2 regions of the Nonomuraea sp. NPDC049129 genome follow, and region 1 is predicted to be linked to the other one. Evidence: predicted binding sites of a transcription regulator. Region 1 holds the regulator's gene; the other holds the start of a gene.
What was found. Region 1 encodes HrcA, which represses chaperone genes, less so after heat shock. Its sites were predicted from a motif close to TTGGCACTCTCNNNNNGAGAGTGCCAA; they were not measured.
Positions count from the first base shown of each region.

Region 1 (7,742 bases):
CTCGTGGCATGGCCGCCTTGCGATCCGTCCTGGAGAAAATGTCATGACCCAGTCCCCCGACGAGTATGGCGACGTCCTGCGCCGTGTGCTCCGTGCGGAGGCGGACACGGTCGTGCCCTCGCCGGAAGGACTGGAGATCATCCGCGCCCGCATCGAGCGGCGCGGAGTGCGCAACCTGTTCTGGTGGCGAGCGGGCGCCGCCGCCGCCAGCGCGCTGCTGGTGGCGGGCACGATCGTGATGGTCGTCCCCGAGCTGCGCCACAAGGTCATCCAGCAGGAGACCGTGGAGCAGGTGAGAGACACCAGGTCCAAGCCGCCATCCAACTCCTCGACCAGTCGGCCCGCCTCGCCCAAGCCGACCCCGCCACCGGACGATCCGCCCGCCGTGGTGCCCGCCCCGATCACCTCCGCGCCGTTGCCCGCCTCCGAGACCGCCAAGTCCACCAGCAAGCCGACGCCCAAGGCGACACCGACCCCCAAGTGCCCGACTCCCACGACGCCCACCGAGGAGCAGCCGCCGGAGGACTGCCCCACGGACGAGGCGACGCCCACACCGACGCCTACGCCGACTCCCACGCCGTCGGACACGAGCATGCCCGGCGGGCCCTGTCCGCTCGAGGAGTGCCCACCGACCGACATCGACACGACGTCCGGCACCTTCGCCAGCCCGCTCGGCGGCACCCCTCTCGCCACCACACCATGAGCGGCTGAGAGCTCACCAGCGTCCGGTACGCGCCAGGAGTACGGCCGCCGCCGCCACCCCCGCCGTCGAGGTACGCAGCACCGTAGGGCCGAGCAGCACCGGCACCGCCTTCGCCGCCCTGAACCCGGCCAGCTCCGCGTCCGAGACGCCCCCCTCGGGCCCCACCACGACGACGATGTCGCCCCCGGCGGGCAGCGTCACGCCCGACAGCGGCTCGGCGGCCTCCTCGTGCAGCACCAGACCGAGCGCCGCGCCGCCGAGCAGCGCCTCGACCCCGGCCGTGGACACCGGCGCGGCCACCTCCGGCAGATGGAACCTGCGGGCCTGCTTGCCCGCCTCCCGGGCCGTCGAACGCCACTTGGCCAGCGACTTGGCCGCCCTGTCGCCCTTCCACTGGGTGACGCTGCGAGCCGCCGCCCAGGGCACGATCACGTCGACGCCCGCCTCGGTCATCATCTCGACGGCCAGCTCGCCCCTGTCGCCCTTGGGCAACCCCTGGACGACGACCAGCCTGGGCTCGGGCGGCGGCGCCTCGTAGCGGCCCAGCACGTCGAGTCTGAGCGCGTCCTTCAACGCCTCACGTACGACGCACTCGGCGACCGTGCCGGCGCCGTCCGTCAGGTCGATCCGCTCTCCGGCGCGCAGGCGCCGGACCGAGGCCGCGTGGCGCCCTTCAGGACCGTCGAGGACCAGCTCCGGCCCGGTGCGGTCGGCGAGGCCGTCGGCCAGGAATACCGGCACGGTCACCGGCGATCACCCCAAAGATTTTCACGTTCAGTAGCCATAGGATCACGAAACGATTAAGGTTGGCCGCGATCGCACCTTCCTGAGGTCACTCTACGAGGGGTCCAGAGCGGTCAACGACCCCCTCCTGAAGGAGAAGGCTTGAGGTGCCGCCAGGTGCTTTGAAGCCCCGTGTTGACCAGCCCTAGTCATCACCGTTGGAGGTGTGATCCAGATGGCTACCTTTCACGCAGGACCGCAGACCCACCAGCGAATGCTTCCTCAGTTCGCTGCTCTGGAATCCGTGGGAGCAGACACGCCCGAGGGTGGGCACGAAACGGCTTACGGACGCGCGGCAGGCCGCGCACCCGGTGTGGAAGCTGGGCGAGGGGAGATCCGCCGTACCGCACCGGGCGGCGGGCGTCACCCCGACCCGGAACAGTCCGGGAAGGGCGGAAGGGTCCTTACAGACCCACACGTTTTCGTGCTCGATCGCCACGGGAAACCGTTGCAGCCCTGCCGGCCCGGCCGGGCCCGGCAATTCCTCAAAGCGGGCCGGGCGGTGGTGGTCCGGCACACCCCGTTCGTCATCCGCCTGACCGACCGCGCGCTGGCCGACTCCACGGTCGCCGGCGTCGAGATCGGCCTCGACCCCGGCTCCAAGCACACCGGCATCGCCGTCTTCACCGAACGCGGCGCAAGCCGTGCCGGGAAGTACAGCGTCCAACTCGACCACCGGGGCGCCGCGATCCGCGACAAGCTCACCGCCCGCTCGCGCTACCGGCGCGGCAGGAGATCTCGCAACCTGCGCTACCGCGCTCCTCGATTCCTCAACCGCGCCAAACCCAAGGGCTGGCTCGCACCGTCCCTACGGCACCGGGTGGACACCACCATGTCGTGGGTGGCCCGGCTGGGCCGGTGGGCACCCGTGCGCGCCATCCAGATCGAGCGCGTCGCGTTCGACACGCACGCCATGTCGGCGGGCAAGCCGCTGGAAGGCGTCGAGTACCAGCAGGGGACGCTGGCCGGATACGAAGTCCGCCAGTACCTGCTGGAGAAATGGGGCCGGACCTGCGCGTACTGCGGTGCGGCGGGTACGCGTTTGCAGGTCGAGCACATCCACCCCAAGGCGCGGGGCGGCTCCGACCGGATCTCCAACCTGACGCTGGCGTGCCAGCCGTGCAACCAGGCGAAGAACACAACACCCGTCGAAGAGTTCCTGCGAAACACACCTACCGCCGAACCCGCACCGACCGGTACGGATTCCCCCGCCTGCGGCTCCCCCGCATCAAGCACGTCCATGGGTTCGCCACCGGCGACCTCGTACGCGCCACCCTCACCCACGGCAAACACACCGGAGTCCACACCGGACGCGTCGTCCAAAGAGCCGACGGCTACAGCTACACCACGAGCAAGGAGACCACCACTGAACGGTGAACCTCAGGGCACACTCAGGCCCTCAAGGGCCTTCCCGCTCCCGCTCCCGTTCCCTCCCCGGCATGAACGCCGGGGTATCCACGGGTGGTTCTGATGACGTTCATGTCCAGGAACACCCGCCGCGCGCGGCGCTGGCCGTGCGCGCTGAAGACCCGGCTGACCGTCCTGCTCACCGTCCCTGCCAGGATCGCCCGCGCGGCGCCGCGCCGGCTCGCCGGAAAGGCCCCGGACACGACGGGGCCCGCGGCCGAGGAGCCCCACCGGCCCGCCACCGGCCGCCCGCGCCGCCCGCCCGATCCCGTGGCCGTACGCGACGTGCTCCGCTCGGCCCTGAGCGCGGCCGGGTCCGGCCGCGCGGTGCTGGGCGAAGTGGACGACGCCCTGCTCAGGGGCACGGCCGTCGCCGAGATCGCGCACCTGGTGACCGAGCTGGTCGACAACGCGCTGACCTGCTCGGCGCCCGACACCGAGGTGGAGATCCGGGCCAGCACACGCGAGGGCGAGTGCCACATCGCGATCGTCGACCAGGGCGTGGGGATGACCGAGGGAGAGCGCGCCGCCGCGAACGCCCGGCTCCGTGGCGAACGGCGCTTCTTCGCCGCCCCCACCCGCTACCTCGGCCACTACGTGGTGGGCAGGCTGGCCGAGCGGCTCGGTGTGCGCGTGTGGCTGGACGAGTCGCCGCCACACGGCATCACCGCCCGGGTGGCCCTCCCGGGCGAACTCCTGGTGCCCTTACGGGTCACCGGCCGTTGAACGTGTCCCGTTCAGCGGCCGTTGAACGCGTCCCGCAGCCGCGAGAAGAACCCCTGCTGCCCGGGGGCGAACTTCCCGGGCGGCCGCTCCTCGCCACGCTGCTTGGCCAGCTCGCGCAGCAGCTCCTCCTGCGCCGGGTCGAGGCGCAGCGGGGTCTCCACGTTGACGTGGATGAGCAGGTCGCCGCGGCCCGTCTCGTTGAGCCGCTGCACGCCCCTGCCGTACATCGTGATGACCTGGCCCGACTGCGTGCCCGGCCGCACGTCGACCTCCTCGGAGCCGTCGAGCGTCTCCACGGCGAGGTTGGTGCCGAGCGCGGCGGCCGTCATCGGGATCTGGACCGTGCAGTGCAGGTCGTCGCCGCGCCGCTCGAAGATCTCGTGCGGGCGCTCGACGATCTCCAGGAAGAGGTCTCCGGGCGGGCCGCCGCCGGGGCCGACCTCGCCCTCGCCGGCGAGCTGGATGTGCGTGCCGTCCTCGACGCCCGCGGGGATGCGGACCTTGATCGTACGGCGGGTGCGCACGCGGCCGTCACCCGAGCACTCCTGGCACGGGTGGCGGATGATCGTTCCGAAGCCGCCGCACTGGGGGCACGGCCTGGAGGTCATGACCTGGCCCAGGAACGACCGGGTGACCTGGGAGATCTCGCCGCGCCCGTTGCACATGTCACAGGTGTCGGGGTGGGTGCCGGACGCGGCGCCCGCGCCCTGGCAGACCTCGCAGAGCACGGCCGTGTCGACGACCAGCTCGCGGGTGGTGCCGAAGGCGGTCTCGCGCAGGTCGAGCTCGACGCGGATGGTCGCGTTGCGCCCTCTCCTGGCCCGCGAACGGGGCCCGCGCGCGCCCCCGGCCGTGCCGAAGAAGGCGTCCATGATGTCGCTGAACGGGAAGCCCGCGCCGAAGCCGGCCGCTCCCTGGCCCGCGCCGGAGCCGCCGAAGGGGTCGCCGCCCAGGTCGTACATCTGACGCTTGTTGGCGTCGGACAGCACCTCGTAGGCCTGCGTGATCTCCTTGAACCGCTCCTGGGTCGCGGGGTCCGGATTGACGTCGGGATGGAGTTCGCGGGCAAGCCTGCGGTAGGCCTTCTTGATCTCTTCCTGACTGGCGTCACGGCGCACCCCGAGGGTGGCGTAGTAGTCGCTGTTTGCCACTTATCGACCTCTTATGATGCAGCCAGGATTTGGCTGACGTAGCGTGCCACCGCGCGCACGGCGCCCATCGTCACGGGATAGTCCATCCTCGTGGGGCCTAGCACGCCTAGCCGGGCCAGTTCGTTGTCGCCAGAACCGTACCCGGTTGCGACGATCGACGTGCCACGGAGGAACGGGTTCTCCGAGCCGATGCGCACGGTGAGCGTGGACGGGGTGTCTGTGGAAGTCTCGCCGAGCAGCCGCATGAGCACGACCTGCTCCTCCAGTGCTTCGAGCACATCGCGCAGCCCGGTCGAGAAGTCGGCCCCGGCGAGGTTGGCCGCACCGGCGAACACGATCTTCTCATCATGGCGCTCGACCAGCGTCTCGAGGAGCACCGACAGGATAGTGGCCACCACGGGACGGTCTTCGACGGGCAGCCGCTCCGGCAGGTCGGCGACCTGATCGGGGACGTTGAGCAGGCCGCAGCCGTCGAGGGAGGCGTTGAGCACCGCGCGCAGGTGCGCGATGCGGGTGTCCTCCACCACTTCGGGCAGCTCGACCACCCGCTGCTCGACGCGGCCCGTGTTGGTGATCAGCACGAGCATGATCCGCCGGTCGTGCAGGGGCACGAGCTCGACGTGCCTGACCGTCGAGCGGGTCAGCGTCGGGTATTGCACGACCGCGACCTGCCGGGTGAGCTGCGCGAGCAGCCGCACCGTGCGGGTGACCACGTCGTCGAGGTCGACCGCGCCGGCGAGGAACGTCTCGATCGCCCGGCGCTCCGCTCCGGAGAGCGGCTTGACCTGCGAGAGCCGGTCGACGAACAGGCGATAGCCCTTGTCCGTCGGCACGCGGCCCGCGCTGGTGTGCGGCTGGGTGATGTAGCCCTCCTCCTCCAGGGCGGCCATGTCGTTCCTGACCGTCGCTGGGGAGACCTTCAGGTTGTGGCGTTCGGCGAGCGCCCTGGAGCCCACCGGCTCATTGGTGGACACGTAGTCTTCGACAATGGCGCGGAGCACCGCCAGCTTCCGATCGTCGAGCACGCGCTCACCTCCTACCTCTGCCTTTCAGGAAACGACAGGTCTAGCACTCTGTGTTCCCGAGTGCCAAGTGTACGGCTCCCGCCCACAAGGTGCGATAACACCGGAGCTAGCGAGTGGCCGCCAATAGGGCGCACACTGGCCGATATGACCGACGACTCCCAGCCCCCCTCCTACGGTCCACCGCCGGGACAGGGTCCGTACCAGGGGCAACCTCCCCAGTACGGCCCGCCGCCGCCCCAATATGGTCCGCCGCAATACGGCCAGCAGCACTACCAGCCCGGCCCCTACGGGCAGCAGCAGCCGTACCAGCCCGGACCTTACGGCACGCCGCAGCGGTTCGGCCCTCAGGTTGACCCGAAGTTGATCAGACCGCGGTTGCGGTGGATCGCGGTCGCCTGGGGCCTGGCGCTGCTCGCCGGGCTGGTCGGGGTGGGAGTGTTCGTGAGCGGCATCCTGAACACGGTGGGCGCGGTGGCCCCGTCCAAGACGTTCACGGCGGGCCAGAGCGTCACCGTGCCGCTGGACCCGGCGGAGAAGCCGGTGGTGTACCTCGCCAGTGAGAGCCAGGTCCATTACATGTGCCGGATCGACGGCGGTCCCGGCCAGGCCAGGCTCGCCAAGACGTCCGGCACCGAGCGGGTCACCGTCAACGGCACGCAGTGGCAGCTCATCCTCGTGGTCAACGCGCCTGCCAAGGGCGACTACCAGTTCACCTGCACGACCCAGGAGCCGACCAACGTGCGCTTCGGCGTCGGCCGCGACTTCGCCGCCGCCGCGGGCGGGCTGGTGGGCGGTGTGGCGGCGCTGCTGGTGATCCCGGGTCTGGGCGTGCTGGCCGCCGTCATCACGACGATCATGGTGGTGACCCGGCGGAGCTCTCATCGCAAGCGCCTTGCGGCGGGCGGGTGATTTGCTACGGTCCCCGTGTGTACGACGGCGATGTTCTAGCGGGAAATTGGCGGCGGCCGGGCAAGGGCAAGATCCCCCAGGTGCCCGCCGAACTCGATCTGGTCGTGGAGGACGCCGAGAGCGGCTTCTGCGGCGCCGTGGTGGCCTGCGACAAGGAGGCCGTCACGCTGGAGGACCGTTTCGGCAAGCGCCGCCTGTTCCCGTTCGCGCCCGCCGCGTTCCTGCTGGACGGCAAGGTCGTGACGCTCGTACGGCCGGCCGCCCCGGGGGTGTCGAGCCCCAGGCGGAGCGCGTCCGGCTCGATAGCCGTCGAGGGCCTGCGGGCCAGGGTGGCCAAGGAGAGCCGCATCTACGTGGAAGGCGTGCACGACGCCGCCCTCGTGGAGAAGATCTGGGGCCACGACCTCCGGGTGGAGGGCGTCGTGGTCGAGTATCTGGAGGGCGTGGACGACCTGCCCGCGATCGTCGCCGAGTTCGGCCCGTCGCCGGAGCGTAGGCTGGGCGTGCTGGTCGACCATCTCGTGCCGGGCTCCAAGGAGAGCCGGATCGCCGCTCAGGTGACCTCACCCCACGTGCTCGTCGTGGGCCATCCCTACGTGGACATCTGGCAGGCGGTCAAGCCCTCCGTGCTGCGGATCCCGGCCTGGCCGGACGTGCCGCGCGGGGTGCCGTGGAAGGAGGGCGTGATCGCCGCCCTGGGCTGGCGGATGGAGCCGGCCGACGCGTGGCGGCGGATCCTCGGCGCCGTCTCGGCATTCACGGACCTGGAGCCCGAGCTGCTCGGCCGGGTCGAGGAACTGATCGACTTCGTTACGGAGGCACCATGAGCCAGGATCCCCCGCAGCCGCCGCCGGACGATGATGCGACGCGACGCATCTCGCAGTCGGACATCAACCCCGAAACCCCTCGGCAACCGGAGTACGGCGCCCAGCCTGGCTCCGGACCGACGCCCGGATACGGAGCCCAGCCTGGGTCGGGTCCCGCGCCCGGATACGGCGCCCAGCCAGGGTCCGGTCCCGCGCCCGAGTATGGCGGTCA
Region 1 covers NZ_JBEZDU010000001.1:757,278-765,019, forward strand. Annotated here, with positions in the region: gene AB0B64_RS03285 (SigE family RNA polymerase sigma factor) at 1-47, shown strand, start outside; gene AB0B64_RS03290 (hypothetical protein) at 44-703, shown strand; gene AB0B64_RS03295 (16S rRNA (uracil(1498)-N(3))-methyltransferase) at 716-1,450, opposite strand; gene iscB (RNA-guided endonuclease IscB) at 1,911-2,957, shown strand; gene AB0B64_RS03305 (ATP-binding protein) at 2,966-3,619, shown strand; gene dnaJ (molecular chaperone DnaJ) at 3,631-4,770, opposite strand; gene hrcA (heat-inducible transcriptional repressor HrcA) at 4,782-5,795, opposite strand; gene AB0B64_RS03320 (hypothetical protein) at 5,940-6,704, shown strand; gene AB0B64_RS03325 (DUF3097 domain-containing protein) at 6,722-7,531, shown strand; gene AB0B64_RS03330 (DUF4870 domain-containing protein) at 7,528-7,742, shown strand, end outside.

Region 2 (7,742 bases), on a different contig from region 1:
AACGTCACCACGGGCCTGCTGGTCGTACTGGAGACGCTGTCGCCTCTGGAACGGGCGGCGTTCGTGCTGCGGGAGGCGTTCGGGTTCGAGCACGCCGAGATCGCCCGCATCCTCGACCGCACACCGGCGGCGGCGCGCCAGCTCGCCCGCCGGGCTCGCGAACACGTCCGCTCCCGTCGCCCGCGTTACCCGGCCGACCCCCGGGTGGCGCGCGAGGTGGCGGAGCGCTTCGTCGCGGCGATGGCGGGCGGCAGCCTCGCCGACCTCCTGGCGGTGCTGTCTCCCGACGTCACCATGTGGAACGACGGCGGTGGCCGCGTGCACGCCTCACTACGCCCGATTCACGGCTCGGACCGGGTGTCCCGCGTACTCATGGGCATCGGGCCCAGGTACGTGGACCTGGACCTCCTCTGGACGGCTGGGCCGACGTTCCTGCTGCTGGCCGGGGGTCAGGTCCGGGTCGCGCTGACCGTGGAACCGGACGAGACGGGCACTCGGGTGGGCGGGCTGTATGCGCTGGTCAACCCGGACAAGCTTGCACATGTGCGTCGACCTGCTCGCGTTGGGTCGCGCGCCATGGCTGTGTCGGACGGGTAGCTCAGTCTTTTCTCGTGGGGCGGAGGAGGGCTTCGGCGAGGGCGAGCATGGTCTCCTCCAGAGCGCCCAGACGCCTGGTGAGGTCGGTGGTGGCGGGCTCGACGATGTCGGTCACCGTCTGGGTGAGCTCGGTGCGGTCGGGGCGGGCCGCGACCAGCTCCGTGAGCACCGCCGCGGCGGCGGCCAGGCGCTCGCCCTGGTGGGTGGTCTGGGAGTCGAGGAGCTCGCCCACCCGCTCGCCGATGCTGAGCGTCGCGGGCAGCTGGCCGATGCGCTGATTGACGGCCTCGATCCGGTCGTCGACGGCTTCGAGGTGCTCGCCGGCCTGCTCGGCGCGCTGGGCGAGGCCGGTCAGGTGGGTTTCCACGCCGTTGAGCTGGGTGCCGAGACCGTCGAAGCGGGTGGTCACCCGCTCCTCCACCTCGCCCAGGCGTTCGTCGAGCGTGTCCATGCCGTTGTCGAGCTGGTTGAAGCGGCCCTCGTTGCGGGTGGCGGAGTCGATGAGGTGGCGGTCGGCGGCGGCCAGGCGTTCGTCGAGCCGGATGAAGTGGCCGTCGACGCGGCCGTCGAGCGTGTCGAAGCGGTTGTCGTGGCGGGACAGGTGGCCGTTCACGGTGGTCAGATGTCCGCTTACCGTGCTCAGATGGCCGTTGACCGTGGTCAGGTGCTCGTCGACGCCGCCGAGCCGGCTGTCGAGGGCGCCGTGGACGTCGAGGAGCTTGCCGTCGACGCCGTCGAGGCGCCCGGCCACGCGCTGCTCGCTCTCGTCGAGGCGGCCCGCCAGGCGCTGCTCGGTCTGGTCGAGGCGGCTTGCCGCGCTCTGCTGGGTGTCGTCGAGGAGTTCGGTCAGGGTCTGCCCAGTTTCGTGGAGCCGGGCGGTCAGCGCCTGCTCGGCCTCGTCGAGGCGGTCGGCCAGGCCCTGCTCGGACTCGCCCAGACGGGCGGTGAGGCCCTTTTCGGCCCGGTCGAGGTGCGTGGTCAGGCTCTGCTCGGTCCTGTCCAGGCGGCCGGTGAGCCGCTGGTCCAGGTCGGTCAGTAGGTCCTCGGTCTCGCCCAGACGTACGGAGAGGCGCTGCTCGGTGCCGTCCACCTGGGCGACGAGCCGGTCCGTGGCCGCGGTGAGCTTGCCGCCGAGCTGGTGGGCGGCGGCGGTGAGCCTGCCGTCGAGCTGGTCGGTGGCCGCGTCGAGCTTGCCGTCCAAGTGTTCGGTCATCTGCTCGGCGGTGGCGGTGAGCTTGCCGTCGAGCTGCTCGGCGTTGGCGGCCAGCTTGCCGTCGAAGCTGTCGGGCAGCTCCAGCAGCGCGCCTTCGATGCGGTCCGTACGGGCGGTCAGCTCGGCGAGCGACTTGTCGATGCGGCTGAAGCGGCCGGCGGCGGCCTCCATGCCCGTGTTGAGGTGACCCAGCCTGACGCCCAGGTCGCTCATCCGCTTGGTGATGCCCTCCGTGAAGTCGAGGACCGCCTGCAGCTTCTTGAGCACCTCGTCCACGTTGTCGCCGACGGTGCCGACCTCGGCCCAGAGCCCCGGCAACTCCGCCACCGGCGCGACCCGCTGGTGAACCGACTCCACATGCGCGTCAACGGTGCCCACCTGCTCGCCGACGGCGTCGACGTGGTCGCGTACCGCCTCGACATGCTGGGCAAGGCCCTCCGCCCACATCGGCGGTTTGGCCGCGATGTCGTCAAGTCGCCCGCTCACCGTTTCGAGCGTGCCGCTCAGACCCCCCAACTCCCGCTCGCGGACCTCCCTGAGCAGCCACTCCATACCCTCAAGGCGCTGGCGGATCTCGTCGAGGACGGCACCCTGGGTCCGCTGCTCGTAGACGTGGTCCTGAGACGCACGCGCGAGCAGGTCCCGCATCCTTTCGGAGATGGCGGAATCGCCGCCTGCCTGTAGAAGGGTGGTGTGGTTGGCGTGATCCACCGAAAGGCTCCTTCGCTCGCCGACGGTCTGCCGCGCAGCGGTGGGATAGGTCCGGTTTGCAGATGAAACGAGAACGCGGCTAATCGCCAAAGGGGGAGGACTCCCGCGTGCTCACCTTAGCCGCTCGATCAAGGTCCGTCAGGAGCGAAGTAAAAGATCGGGGTTGGCCCGATAATGCCCTAGTTTGCCATTTATGCAGGTGGGGATGGGTGACAAATCAGGGCGGAAGGCTTATCCATGATGCGGGTAAGTATGATTACCGCAGATTTGTCACCCGAAAGTCGCAGGTCATTTCTGAGCCGTTCGATGTCGACCGCCGAGGCTCGCTTCTTGATGACGACATTTCCGACTTGCCGCTCGCGGAGAGTAGCGCGGAGGCGCTTCAGCGAGAACGGCAGCACTTCTTCCACCGCGTAACGCGCGGCCCATGGGGTGTCGAACGGCTCGTCGCCGGTGATGTAGGCGATCATCGGGTCGGGGAGGCGGCCGCCGACCATCTCGGCGACCTCCCCGACGAGGTGCGCGCGGATCGCGGCCCCGTCGGGTTCGTACACGAAGCGACCGACGGGGCCGGTCGGCGCCTCGGCCCCGCGGGCGACGAGTGTCTCGCCGCCGGGCAGCAACGTCGCCCGCCGCGTCGGCCCCTCGCCTCGCGTCGGCCCCTCGCCTCGCGTCGGCCCCTCGCCTCGCGTCGGCCCCTCGGCCCGCGCCGCCCCTTCGGCGGGGCTGGTCCAAAGGGCTGCCTCCTTCACCTCGCCCTTGTACGACACCCACTCGGCTTCGGCCTCGCCCGGGATGAACTCGTACGGGATGCCCGGAGCCACCTTCAAGCAGGCCCGCCGAGCCCTGGCGACCAGGTCGAGCACGACCGGCCACGGCGGCGAGTAGGCCATGGGGTCGAACGTCCTGCCGCGGCTGGTCCGGCGGGCGGGGTCGGCGAACAGCCAGTCGTAGTCCTCCGGAGAGACCGTCGCGGCGTCCGCCTGGCGTACGGTGACCCGATCCGCGAGCCCGAGCGCCTCCGCGTTGGCCCGGGCGACGGCGACGGTCAGCGGGTCGAGGTCCACGGCGTCCACGACGCAACCGGCGCGGGCCAGCGCGAGGAAGTCGCCGCCGATGCCGCAGCAGACGTCCACGACCCGCGTCCCGCCGGCGGTTCCGGCCAGGCGGCGGGCCCGGTGGGCGCCGGCCTCGGCTCGGGTGGCCTGCTCCAGACCGTGCGGAGTGAAGTACATGAGTGCCGCGTCGGCGCCGAACTTGGCCTTGGCGCGCTCGCGCAGCGCCGCCTGGGTGAGCGCGGCCGAAGTGAGGCCGGCGTCGTACGACCTGCGCAGCCTCGTCGCCGCGGCCACCGGATCGGCGCCCACCACCTCGACGGCCTCGGCGAGTGCGCGCTGCCCGCGCGGGGTGAGCAACTCGGTGAAGGCGTCGAGATCCACGTCACCCGACGTTAGCGCCTCCCCGCCGCACTCCAGCCTGCGGCCGTGCGCGTACGGTGGTGGACCGGAACGTCCGCCGTGCGCGTACGGCGGACGGCGGGAACGGCCGCCGTGAGCGTGCGCGGTGGCTGGAACGTCCGCTGTCCGCGGAGGTGCGGGCTCAGGCGTTCGCCCCGCGTCAACAGTGCGTGTCACCCCATTTAGCCCCAACCTTGGGCAAGCTCTTGGGCCTTATCGCTCTGAGCAGACGCGTTCGTGTTGACTGTCAAGCCCCTCTTGCATATGTTTCCTGTTGGCACTCTCCCCTTGAGAGTGCCAACGTGCGACGAGGCAGGTCTGACACCCGCGACGGCAGGCCCCGCTGGTCGCCTCTTCTAGATCATTCAAATCTGAAGGGGAGGTCCGATCGTGACGACCGCCACCAAGGTTCCCGTTAAGCCGCTCGGCGACCGCATCGTGGTTCAGCCGCTTGAGGCCGAGCAGACGACCGCTTCCGGCCTGGTCATTCCTGACACCGCCAAGGAGAAGCCGCAAGAGGGCAAGGTCCTCGCGGTGGGCCCGGGCAACTGGGATGAGGACGGCGACAAGCGTATTCCGCTCGACGTCGCTGAGGGCGACATCGTCCTCTACAGCAAGTACGGCGGCACTGAGGTCAAGTACGGCGGCGAGGAGTACCTCGTGCTCTCCGCCCGCGACGTTCTCGCGATCATCGAGAAGTAAGCCGGATGCGTCGGGCCCCGGGCGCGCGTCTCGTCTGAGCGCGTGCGGCCGGGGCTTTCGACGCTAGGAGAGGACTTTCAGCATGGCGAAGATCCTAGCGTTCGACGAGGACGCACGCCGCGCGCTTGAGCGCGGCGTCAACGCCCTCGCGGACGCCGTGAAGGTAACCCTCGGCCCCCGTGGCCGCAACGTCGTCATCGACAAGAAGTTCGGTGCTCCGACGATCACGAACGACGGCGTGACCATCGCTCGTGAGATCGAGCTGGAGGAGCGCTACGAGAACCTCGGCGCCCAGCTCGCCAAGGAAGTCGCCACCAAGACCAACGACGTCGCCGGTGACGGCACCACCACCGCGACGGTCCTGGCCCAGGCGATGGTCCGCGAGGGCCTGCGCAACGTGGCCGCCGGCGCCTCGCCGCTGTCGCTGAAGCGCGGCATCGACAAGGCCGCCAAGGCGATCAGCGACAAGCTGCTGGCCAGCGCGCGCCCGGTCGAGGACAAGAAGGAGATCGCGAACGTCGCGACCATCTCCGCTCAGGACGCCAAGATCGGCGACCTGATCGCCGAGGCGTTCGACAAGGTGGGCAAGGACGGTGTTCTCACCGTCGAAGAGTCCAACGCCATGGGCATGGAGCTCGAGTTCACCGAGGGCATGCAGTTCGACAAGGGCTACCTGTCGGCGTACATGGTGACCGACCCCGAGCGCATGGAGGCCGTCCTCGAGGACGCCTACATCCTGCTCACCCAGGGCAAGATCTCCTCGATCTCCGACTTCCTGCCGCTGCTCGAGCAGATCGCGCAGACCAAGAAGCCGCTGCTCGTGGTCGCCGAGGACGTCGAGGGCGAAGCCCTGGCCGTCCTGGTCACCAACAAGATCCGCGGCACGTTCACCTCGGTCGCCGTCAAGGCTCCGGGCTTCGGCGACCGCCGCAAGGCCATGCTGCAGGACATCGCCATCCTCACCGGTGGCCAGGTCGTGAGCGAGGAGGTCGGCCTCAAGCTCGAGAACGTCGGCCTTGAGGTGCTCGGCAACGCCCGCCGCATCGTCGTGACGAAGGACAACACGACCATCGTCGACGGCGGCGGCGACCAGCAGGCGATCGAGGACCGGGTCAAGGAGATCAAGATTGCCATCGAGCAGTCTGACTCCGACTGGGACCGCGAGAAGCTGCAGGAGCGCCTTGCGAAGCTGGCCGGCGGTGTGTGCGTGCTGCGCGTCGGCGCCGCCACCGAGGTGGAGCTCAAGGAGAAGAAGCACCGCCTCGAGGACGCGATCTCCGCTACGCGCGCCGCGATCGAGGAGGGCATCGTCTCCGGCGGTGGCTCCGCGCTGATCCACGTCGCCAAGGACCTCGACGACCTGGGCCTGACGGGCGACGAGGCGACCGGTGTCGCCATCGTCCGCCGCTCGCTGGTCGAGCCGACGCGCTGGATCGCCGAGAACGCCGGTCTCGAGGGCTACGTGGTCACCCACAAGGTCTCGGAGCTGTCGGCGGGCCACGGCCTCAACGCCGCCACCGGCGACTACGGCAACCTGCTCGACCAGGGCGTCATCGACCCGGTCAAGGTCACCCGTTCGGCCGTCCAGAACGCCGCGTCGATCGCCGGCATGCTCCTCACCACCGAGGCGCTCGTCGTCGACAAGCCGGAGGAGGAGCCGGCCGCCGCCGGTCAGGGCCACGGTCACGGCCACGGCCACTGAGCCGTTCTTTCACTGGGCCGTTTCTTCCTCACCCGACCCGCGCCTGATTTCCAGGTGCGGGTCGTGTGCTTTCTCCGGCGCGCCCCTGGGCCTCCAACCCCCGCAAAGCCATGTATGGCATATGACATACGGGCAATCCAGTCGAAGCTGCTGAGAGGGTGAGCGAAGGGTGATGAACCGGGAAAGTGGTTTATTCGGGTAAACCGGATGTGTGGCTTAAGCGTCTAGGCGTCTGACAATTTCTGCACATTTGGGGTTATGGGATGAAATATTCTTCCGCAATAAAGGCTTAGTGTGGCCGGTCGATTACCGCGCGTTATCGCCGCGTCAATGTGACCAATCCGTAGCCGTTCACGATGACGACAGGCCCGATCAGTGCGGGCATCATGCCTATCGTGAGCGAGGGAAGCGTCGCCGACGCCAAAATTGGGGTAAGGCTCGCGTCGAGACTTCCGGCACGGACGGATGACTCCGACCTAAGGGAACTGACGAGCCTCGCCGTACAGGGAGATCGCACTGCGATCGAATCCCTGCTCGGCGAGTTGCGTCCGATGGTGGTGCGCTATTGCCGCGCCAGGCTGGGCAGGGTTTCAGGGCAATATCACATTGCCGATGACGTAGCCCAGGAGGTGTGCATCGCGGTCCTGTCCGCGCTGCCGCGATACCGCGACATGGGACGGCCTTTCGCCTCCTTCGTCTTCGGTATCGCCTCGCACAAGGTGGCCGACGCGTTGCGGAGTTCGGTCCGCTCGGCCGTACCGACTCAGGATCTACCGGACGGGCCGGACGACGGACCGGGGCCCGAGGAGACGGTGGTCCGCTACATCGAGGTGGAGTACGCCCGCAGGCTGCTCGCCAGACTCCCCGACAACCAGCGCGAGTTGCTGTTGTTGCGGGTGGTGTCGGGGCTGTCGGCGGAGGAGACCGGTAATGTACTCGGTATGTCACCAGGTGCGGTCCGTGTTGCCCAGCATCGAGCGCTGGCGAGGCTGCGGCAGATGGCCGAACTGGAGTCGGCTTGACGCCGGAGGAGCAGACTGACGCGCTCCTCGACGTGCTGGCCCGCGGCGAGCTGCCCGATTCACGCGATCCGGCCGCGCGGCTGCTCGCCGCGCTGCTGGACGATGTGGATCAGCGGCGCTCCTCGGTGTCGATGACACCGTCGACGTAGCCTCTGGCGTATTCCCAGGTCACGTAGTCGGCCGGGTCAGGGTGAAAGGCCGGCTCGTGCATTTGGGGCTGGCCTTTGTCGATCATCTGGCGCAGATTGCCGCGCAGCAGCTCCCAGTCGAAGAAGTGCTGCTCGCCGCATTCCGGGCAGTCGAGCACCAGGCCCAGCACTCCCTGCTGCTCTAACAAG
Region 2 covers NZ_JBEZDU010000007.1:62,998-70,739, forward strand. Annotated here, with positions in the region: gene sigJ (RNA polymerase sigma factor SigJ) at 1-597, shown strand, start outside; gene AB0B64_RS23050 (hypothetical protein) at 599-2,521, opposite strand; gene AB0B64_RS23055 (class I SAM-dependent methyltransferase) at 2,713-3,960, opposite strand; gene groES (co-chaperone GroES) at 4,366-4,680, shown strand; gene groL (chaperonin GroEL) at 4,763-6,382, shown strand; gene AB0B64_RS23070 (sigma-70 family RNA polymerase sigma factor) at 6,769-7,404, shown strand; gene AB0B64_RS23075 (hypothetical protein) at 7,401-7,553, shown strand; gene AB0B64_RS23080 (DUF5319 domain-containing protein) at 7,514-7,742, opposite strand, start outside.
Region 2: a site for HrcA is predicted at 4,253-4,279, ahead of groES (co-chaperone GroES). Genes of this name have one in related genera too.